Regions from separate parts of the Silvibacterium dinghuense genome, predicted to be linked through region 2. Evidence: riboswitches for the same ligand, from Rfam matches in the RefSeq annotation. Region 2 holds a riboswitch; the other holds the start of a gene.
The links. Region 2 has a riboswitch for S-adenosylmethionine ahead of thrC (threonine synthase). Riboswitches for the same ligand answer to the same signal wherever they lie in the genome.
Positions count from the first base shown of each region.

Region 1: another riboswitch for S-adenosylmethionine. It lies ahead of ESZ00_RS17740 (threonine aldolase family protein); the one in region 2 lies ahead of thrC (threonine synthase).

Region 1 covers NZ_SDMK01000004.1:392,861-397,133, forward strand. The annotation lists gene ESZ00_RS17735 (PepSY-associated TM helix domain-containing protein) at 198-1,370, shown strand; gene ESZ00_RS20160 (hypothetical protein) at 1,367-1,543, shown strand; gene ESZ00_RS20165 (hypothetical protein) at 1,540-1,716, opposite strand; gene ESZ00_RS17740 (threonine aldolase family protein) at 1,960-3,024, opposite strand; SAM-I-IV-variant riboswitch at 3,081-3,186, opposite strand; gene ESZ00_RS17745 (DUF7009 family protein) at 3,504-3,887, opposite strand; gene fdhD (formate dehydrogenase accessory sulfurtransferase FdhD) at 3,912-4,273, opposite strand, start outside.
Region 2 covers NZ_SDMK01000001.1:798,978-803,250, reverse strand. The annotation lists gene ESZ00_RS03075 (GH39 family glycosyl hydrolase) at 1-775, shown strand, start outside; gene ESZ00_RS03070 (VOC family protein) at 897-1,322, opposite strand; gene ESZ00_RS03065 (DUF899 domain-containing protein) at 1,353-2,162, opposite strand; gene ESZ00_RS03060 (MarR family winged helix-turn-helix transcriptional regulator) at 2,188-2,649, shown strand; SAM riboswitch class I at 2,787-2,896, shown strand; gene thrC (threonine synthase) at 3,075-4,273, shown strand, end outside.

The DNA of each region.
Region 1 (4,273 bases), on a different contig from region 2:
CACCGATCCAAAAGTAAGAACAGGGTCTCCACATCTCGAGTCCGGCGTCCAACATCCTTCGCTGGCCGGATGGGCGTAGTGGGTGTCTCGATACGCGGCGCATGGCAGGAACAGCTTCGCTATTCTAATCGGACTTAATTGGTCGCATATTGCGCCCCGGCTGCGGGCGCGGATGCGGGAGACGAGGCGAAGAAGCGATGGCCCACCTGCAGGCGAAGACGGTACGGCTCTGGTACCGGGTGCATAAGTGGACGAGCCTGATCTGCACGGCGCTGCTGCTGGTGGCCTGCGTGACGGGGCTGCCGCTGGTCTTCCACGATGAGCTGGATACGCTGCTGGAGCCGCATGCCAGAGCGGCATCGGTGCCCGAGGGAACACCGCGGGCGAGCGTGGACCCGATGCTGGCCGCGGCCGAGGCGCGCTTTCCTGCTCTGCATCCGTTCTCGATTGCGTGGGACGACGATGAGCCGCGCGTCTTCGTGAACATGAGTCCGGTGGACCAGCCGAAGGACGGCGAGGTCAAATCGATGATCTTCGATGCGCACACCGGCAGTCTGCTCGAGGTGCCGCAGGATCGCTTCGACCTGACGAGCTTTCTGCTGCAACTGCACAGCGAAATCTTTCTGGGGCTGCCGGGCGAGCTGACGATGGGGCTGATGTCGCTGACCTTCGTGATCTCGCTGGTGTCGGGTGCGCTGGTCTATGGGCCGTTCATGCGGCGGCTGGACTTCGGCACCTATCGGCGGGAGGGAGCGCGGCGGACGCGGTGGTTCGATCTGCATAACCTGCTGGGCATCGTGACGCTGACGTGGGCCTTCGTGGTGGGAGCGACGGGCGTGATGAACGCACTCTCGGCGCCGCTGTTCGGCCTGTGGCGCGCGCAGACACTGCCGCAGATTCTGAAGCCGTATCACGGCAGGCCGGTGCCGTCGCACTTCCGCCCGGTGCAGGCCTCGGTCGACGCGGTTGCGGCTTCATTGCCGCAGATGGAAGTCGCAGCGGTGCTGTTTCCGAACAAGGTCTTCGGCAGTCCGCGGCACTTTGTGGTGTGGGCAAAGGGCAAGACGCCGCTGACCTCGCGCATGGAGACGCCGACGCTGGTGGACGTGGAGACAGGCGCGCTGATCCACACCGGCGGCCTGCCCTGGTATCTGCGCGGGCTCGAGCTCTCGCGGCCGCTGCACTTCGGCGACTACGGCGGGCTGCCGCTCAAGATCCTGTGGGGGCTTTTCGATGCGGTGCTGATCGTAGTGCTGGTGAGCGGCGTGTACCTGTGGCTCTCGAAGCGGAAGACTCCTCTGGAGCGCGATCTGAACCGGCTGGTGGAGCGGGAAACCCGCAAAGAACTGCAGGAGGTACACGTCGCATGAAACCGGCTGCGAAGCTGACAGAGGTGTATCGCATACCGGCGGTACTGGCCGCCATCACTGCCGTGGGACTGCTTTCGGCCCTGCTCGGCGACGGGGTGTGGGATGCCCTGTCGTGGCTGCTGCTGGCAGTGCCGGTGGGGATCATCGCGTACTGCATGGGGCGTCCGCGCTAGGTCGTATCGACATAGAGCCATAAGAAAGGATTGTCATTTCGACCGGAGCAGGACAGCTTTATCGTCCTGCGCAGCGGAGAAACCTGCAGTTCACCTGGGCCGGAGAAAACTGCAGGTTCATCCACTTCGCTCGCCTTACGGCTCTCTCCGGTCGGAATGACATTGCGATACATATGTCGCTCATTTTCTGTCTGGATATAGGGGGATACGGCCTAGATGTGTCCACCTAAGCCGTGACGCGATTGGTCATCCCGAGCGAGCACCGAGCCATCCCGCCCCGGCGAAGCTTGAGTGGGCCACCGTCGGGTTCGTGCCTGTGCAAACAAACCGCAGGTCCCTCCACTTCGCTCGCCTCTGGCTCGCTCCGGTCGGGATGACAAATCAGAAGAGTGCTTGTCTCCGCTTAGCCGGGCTGCTTAGCGCGCTACAGCTGTGAGCGCGGCGGATTCGGCGGCGACGGCGCGGAGATCGGCGGCGAGCTCGTCGACGCGCTCGAGCGAGGAGTCCCACGAGAACATGAAGCGGGCCGAGCCGCCGATGAAGGTGTAGAAGCGCCAGCCGCGCTCGCGGAGCGCCTTCTCGGCGGCCGCGGAGAGCTTGATGAAGACGGCATTGGCTTCGACCTTGAAGTAGAGCTCGAGGCCGGGGACGCCGGTGATCTGCTCGGCGAGGCGGCGGGCGCAGGCGTTGGCGTGCGCGCCGTTGCGCAGCCAGGTGCCGTCGGAGAGCAGGCGCACCCAGGGCGCGGAGAGATAGCGCATCTTCGAGGCCAGCTGGCCGGCCTGCTTGCAGCGGTAGTCGAAGTCTTCGGCGAGTTTGGGATCGAAGAAGATGATGGCCTCGCCGACGGCCATGCCGTTCTTGGTGCCGCCGAAGCAGAGCACATCGACGCCGGCCTTCCAGGTGATGTCGGCAGGGCTGCAGCCCAGGCTGGCGCAGGCGTTGGCGAAGCGGGCGCCGTCCATGTGCAGGCGCAGGTTCAGCTCGCGGCAGACCTCGGAGATGGCTTTGACCTCTTCGACGGTGTAGACCTGACCAGTCTCGGTAGGCTGGGTGATGGTGACGACGCGCGGCTTGGGGAAGTGGATGTCGTTGCGGCGCGTGGCCAGCGAGCGGATATCCTCGGGCGTCAGCTTGCCGTCGGACGAGGGCACGGCCAGCAGCTTCGAGCCGTTGGAGAAGAACTCGGGCGCGCCGCATTCGTCGGTCTCGACGTGGGCGGCGTCGGAGCAGATCACCGAGTGATAGCTCTGGCAGAGCGAGGCCAGCGCCAGCGAGTTGGCGGCGGTACCGTTGAAGGCGAAGAAGACCTCACACTCGGTTTCGAAAAGGGCCCGGAAGGCATCGGCGGCGCGGGCGGTCCAGATATCGCCGCCGTAGGCGGGCTCGTGACCGTGATTGGCCTCCTGCATGGCCTGCCAGGCCTCGGGACAGATTCCTGCGTAGTTGTCGCTGGCGAATTGCTGAACGTGGTCGGCCATGCCGGGGAATACACCTCTCAAGCGTCATTCCATCAGGAGCGCAAGCATGGTGCGGTGAGGAACCCGATGGTTGCCGGAACGGCCACATCCCTCAGCGAGGACGCCACCTTGCCCGGGAGCAGGTTGGCGTTGAGCGCACCGGCTCAACTCTTGATGACCTTCCAGAATAGATGACTGCGAAGGCGCGTGCAATCAGGGCTCAGGGCTCAGATAAAAATCCCACGTCTCAACGGCGAGACGTGGGGCACCCGGAGTTCTTCCCTCTTTCAAGAGAACAAAATCTCAATCGCGACCAGAGGAAGCGGAGGCCGAAGGCGATTCGCTCGGCGCGAAGCCGCGTACCTTCCCACCCAAGCGGAGCTTGGATGGGGCACCCATTTTCGTTTTCACCGCGCAGGTCCCACATCTCGAACAAAACGAGATGTGGGGGCACCCGGGGTTCTACATCTGCACCTATTCCCTGCACCCTGTTTCCCGGCTCAGCAGGCGGCTCCGGCGTTGGGGTTGGGAAAGGTATCGACGTTCTCGGCGTCGCTGAGGTCGAGGCAGGCGAAGTCCTTTTCGAGGATCACGTCGAGCGTGCCCTGGGGCGCGATGTCGAGCGTGGCGTAGATGCCGACCTCCCGGCCGCCGGTCCAGCGCTCGATGACCGGCTGCGGCACATGCACGGTGACCTGTCCCGCGGTGTAGCGCACGGCCATCTCCGGCGCCGACGCGTCGGGAATGAGCGCATAGGCGAGGAAGGCCTCGGGCTGCGGCGCGAAGCGGACGATCTCGCGGACCGGCTCACCGGCGCGGAGCTTTGCCGCCTCGGAGACGGCGATGCGGAGGCGGATGCTGTTGCCCTTGATGCGGAGTTTCATACGAGTCCTTTCGCCTGCTCTCGATCAGGCGATGAGCCTTTCTGCTCCATGGTAGATGTTGCAGCGATCGTGGCGCAGGAAGGCGAGCAGGGTGATGTCGAACATGCGGGCGACGCGCACGGCGAGCGATGACGGCGCGCCGATGGCGACGACGATAGGGATGCCGGCCATGACGCTCTTCTGCAGCAGCTCATAGCTGGCGCGGCCGGAGAGCAGCAGAACCTTGTCGCGCAGCGGCGTGAGGTCGTCGAGGAACATGCGGCCGATGAGCTTGTCGAGCGCATTGTGACGGCCGACATCTTCACGACAGAGGAGCAGCTGCCCTTCGGCATCGAAGAGCCCCGAGGCGTGGATGCCGCCGCTGTGCGCGAAGCCGGTCTGCGCGG
Region 2 (4,273 bases):
GGTGCTGGATACGAAGCCGGACTCGATTGTGGGGCGGGTGCGCGACTCGCGGGAGCGGATTGCACATTCAGCCACACCGCAGCTGGAACTGCACTACACGGAGTGGAGTACCAGCTATACGCCTGCCGATCCGATCCATGACCAGTACATCTCGGCGCCCTTCATTCTGGAGAAGCTGAAGGCCGCTTCTCCATTCGCGCAGTCTATGTCGTACTGGACGTTCACCGATATCTTCGAAGAAGCGGGTCCGCGGTTTACGCCCTTTCATGGCGGCTTTGGGTTGATGAACTACGAAGGCATCCGGAAGCCCGCATATTTTGCATACAAATTTCTCGCCGCGCTCGGGCCGGACGATGTGGCGACGAACGATGCCGAAAGCTGGACGACGCGCAAACAGGATGGTTCGGTGCAGGTGCTGTTCTGGAGCTACAAAGCCATTGCTCCTCCAGGGAAGGAAACAAACCAGACCTTCTACAAGCGCGAGCAGCCGGCGCAGACCACGGCTCCTGTGGCTCTGACGGTGAAAGGCTTGAAAGATGGGCTCTACCGGATGCAGGTCTTCCGTGTGGGATATGAGCAGAATGATGCCTACACGGCATATCTGCACATGGGGTCGCCCAGCCAGCTGACGCGTGCGCAGGTAACGGCATTGCAGGCCGCGGCCAGTGGCGATCCGGAGCAGACGGAGGCGATAGAGGTGAACAATGGCAGCGTGGCGGAGCGCTTTTCCATGCGCGAGAACGATGCCGTGCTCGTGGTGCTCACGCCGGAATAGGAATCTGTAACAGGGCGTGGAGGAAAGAATGTACTGCCGTGAGAGTTTGTCGCAGGCATAGTTGCAAATATGGAATAAACAAAGGCTGCCGGGGAGAATGACGCCGGGCAGCCTTCTCTTTTTAGCTTTGCATGGGGCGAGGGTGGAGCACCATCCAGTTAATCCCGAACTTATCGCGCAGCATGCCAAATCGAAAGGCAAAGAATGTTTCCGCTATCGGCATAAAGATCTCGCCGCCATCGGCGAGCGCCTTGTAGATGCGCTCGGCTTCCTCGATGGAGTCGGCCGAGAGCGCAACATAGGCGCTGCGCATGGGCTGATAGCGCGAGGGTGGAATATCGTTGCCCATGATATGCGTGTCGCCCAGGCTTATGCGCGAGTACATCACGGAGTTGGGATCGAATTCACCTGGAGGGGCATTTCCCGGAGGTGCTTCTGCGAAGGTCATCGAGAAAAGCAGCTTTGCTCCGAGGTGTTTCTCATAGTAGCGAAAGGCATCGGCGCAGTTGCCGCCGAAGTTGAGATAGGCATTGACATGCATCGGCATCGTGAGAGGTTCTCCTGAAGGTTGGGCGGGTTATGCGTGCTCGGTACAGCAGGCATGAGGCTTGGGGAGGTTCTCGTACTCGTCGTGCCGGCGAACGAAATCCATGGTGCTCTTCTCGTTGCGGCCCTTGGGCGCGCGGTCGAGGATCATGAGCGTGCCGATCCACTCTTCCGGCCCACGAGCGTAACTGGAATAGGTGTGATAAACATGGCCGTCGTCATCGCGGAAGAAGCTGCTCATGCCGGGCAGCTCGGTATTGTCATCGCTGACAGGAAAAGGAGTTTCGGTGAAGTTGTAGTGGACAGTGCCGTTGGTGCCGGGGCCGGGCAGGAAAGAGACGTGGTAATCGAAGTTGAAATCGTTGCTGTGAGAAGAAACCCAGGGGAAATGCCATCCCATGCGGCGCTTGTAGGCTTCGATCTCCGAGAGCGGAGCGCGGGAGACAGCGGTGAAGGTGACGTCATGATGGTTCAGGTGAGGTAGCGCGCCGTCGAAGTGATCGGCAAGGAAGGAGCAGCCGGGGCAACCTGCGGCCCATCCGGGAGCGAGCATGAAGTGGTAAACGATGAGCTGGCTGCGGCCGGCGAAGAGTTCGGCAAGAGAGCGGCGCCCAGTCGGGGTATCGAAAACATAGTCCTTTTCAACCCTCACCCAGGGCAGGGCAAGGCGCTGGGCGTTGATGGCGTCGCGCAGGTGAGTCTCTTCCTTTTCGCGGGCGAGCAGCGCTTTGCGTGCGGTGAGCCACTCTTCACGGGATACGACAGGGTGAGTTTGCATGACGAACTCCTTGGCGGCGCTGCTGATTTCGTGGCGCAGGATATGGATCTTGCTTGACGGCATACGTTGATATCAACATTATTGAGATATGTCAAAGGCTGCCCGCCCGGCTCCGCGTCCGGTGCCGTTCGAGACCACGTTGCTGGTCCGGGATTGTTGTCTGTGTCTGCATGTGCAACGTGCTGCGCGCGCTTTGGCGCGGCGTTTCGATGAAGTGCTGAGGCCATTGGGGCTGACCAACGGGCAGTTTTCGCTGCTGATGTCGTTGAACCGGCCACAGGCGGCACGGATGGCCTCCGTGGCAGCGCTGCTGGCCATGGATCGCACGACACTGACAGCCGCGCTCAAGCCGCTGGAGCGCCGCGGACTGCTGCGGATCGCGCCGGACCCGGAAGATCGCCGCTCCCGTCTCCTGGCGCTGACGCGCGCAGGAGAGGAACTGCTGGCACAGGCAGTGCCGGTGTGGGAGCGGACGCATGCGGAAGTCGAAGCTCAGCTGCCGCAGGGCGGCGCTGCTGCACTTCGCAAAAGTCTGCTTGAGATCGCTTGATGCAGCGTTGTATGGCCAGGGCTGAAGTCCAGATAAAGGACGGTCGCAGGCAGCAAATATCCACAGGATTTCTTGCATCCGCACGGCCACTGTGGTATCAAATGATTATTCAAGTTTGCTCTTACGAGCGAGCCTGAATTTCATGAAGAGTGGCTGAGGGACGGGCCCTGTGACGCCACGACAACCGGCTTAGGCAATCTAAGACATCGGTGTCAACTCTCTCCTGGGAAACCGGGGAACATGAGATTCGGGGATGCAATGCAGTATCGCATCTCGCCAAATCCCAAAGTGGTACCGGGCTCTTGGTCCGGGTAGTTTGCAGTACCAGATGTTGCAGCAGAGTACGTCACGCATGCCCGTGCATTTGTACCCATAGGGGAAAGCTCCTGTGGTGTCCGTCAGCAGCTCTCGGAATCGAGGGTTTCATGGCGCTTGCCTATGAATTGCGATGTCGGGAATGCGGGAAGACGTATCCAAACACCCCGCTTTCCATCTGTGATGAGTGCTTTTCCCCGCTTGAGGTGTTCTGCGACCTCGAAGCGGCGCGCGGCAGCTTTACCCGCGAGAAGATTGCGCAGGGTCCGGACAGCATGTGGCGTTACCAGGCGCTGCTGCCGGTGCCGGAGGACTACGTCCCGGCAACGCCCTCCGGCTGGACGCCGCTGCTGAAGGCTCCGCGACTGGCGAAGCGGATCGGTGCCTCGAATCTGTACATCAAGAACGATGCCGTGTGCGTGCCGACGTTGAGCTTCAAGGATCGCGTGGTGGCAACGGCTCTGGCGAATGCGCAGGTCTTCGGCTTCGACACGGTGGGATGCTCCTCGACCGGTAATCTGGCGAACGCAGTGGCCGCAGGCGCGGCGCGGCTGGGTCTCAAGACCTACATCCTGGTCCCGGCGGACCTGGAGCCGGCAAAGATTCTGAATACGCAGGTCTATGGTGCGAACCTGGTGCGCATCGACGGCAACTACGACCATGTGAACCGGCTGTGCTCGCAGATCGCGGAGCGCTACAACTGGGGCTTTGTGAATGTGAACCTGCGCCCCTACTACGCCGAGGGCTCGAAGACGGTCGGATATGAGATCGCCGAGCAGCTGGGCTGGCGCCTGCCCGACAACATCGTGTGCCCCATGGCCGGCGGTTCGCTGATCACCAAGATTCGTAAGGCTTTCAAGGAGCTGGTTGCCCTGGGCCTGGTGGAAGATAAGGAAGTGCGCTTCTTCGGAGCGCAGGCGACGGGTTGCTCGCCGATTTCGACGGCGGTGAAGAACGGTGCCGATCACATCGAGCCGCAGCGCCCGGCAACCATCGCACGCTCGCTCGCGATCGGCAATCCCGCAGACGGTGTCTACGCGGCGCGCGCCATCCGCCAGAGCGGCGGCTGGGCCGAGGATGTCTCGGACGTCGAGATCGTCTCCGCAATTCAGGAACTGGCCGAAACCGAGGGTATCTTTACCGAGACCGCGGGCGGCGTGACTACGGCAGTGACCGCGCGGCTCTACGCGCACGGCCGCATCAAGCCGGATGAGCTTACGGTATCCGTCATCACGGGCAATGGTCTGAAGACGACCGACGCACTGACGGGCGCATATGAAGTGGAGCAGGCGGTACGTCCGCGGCTCTC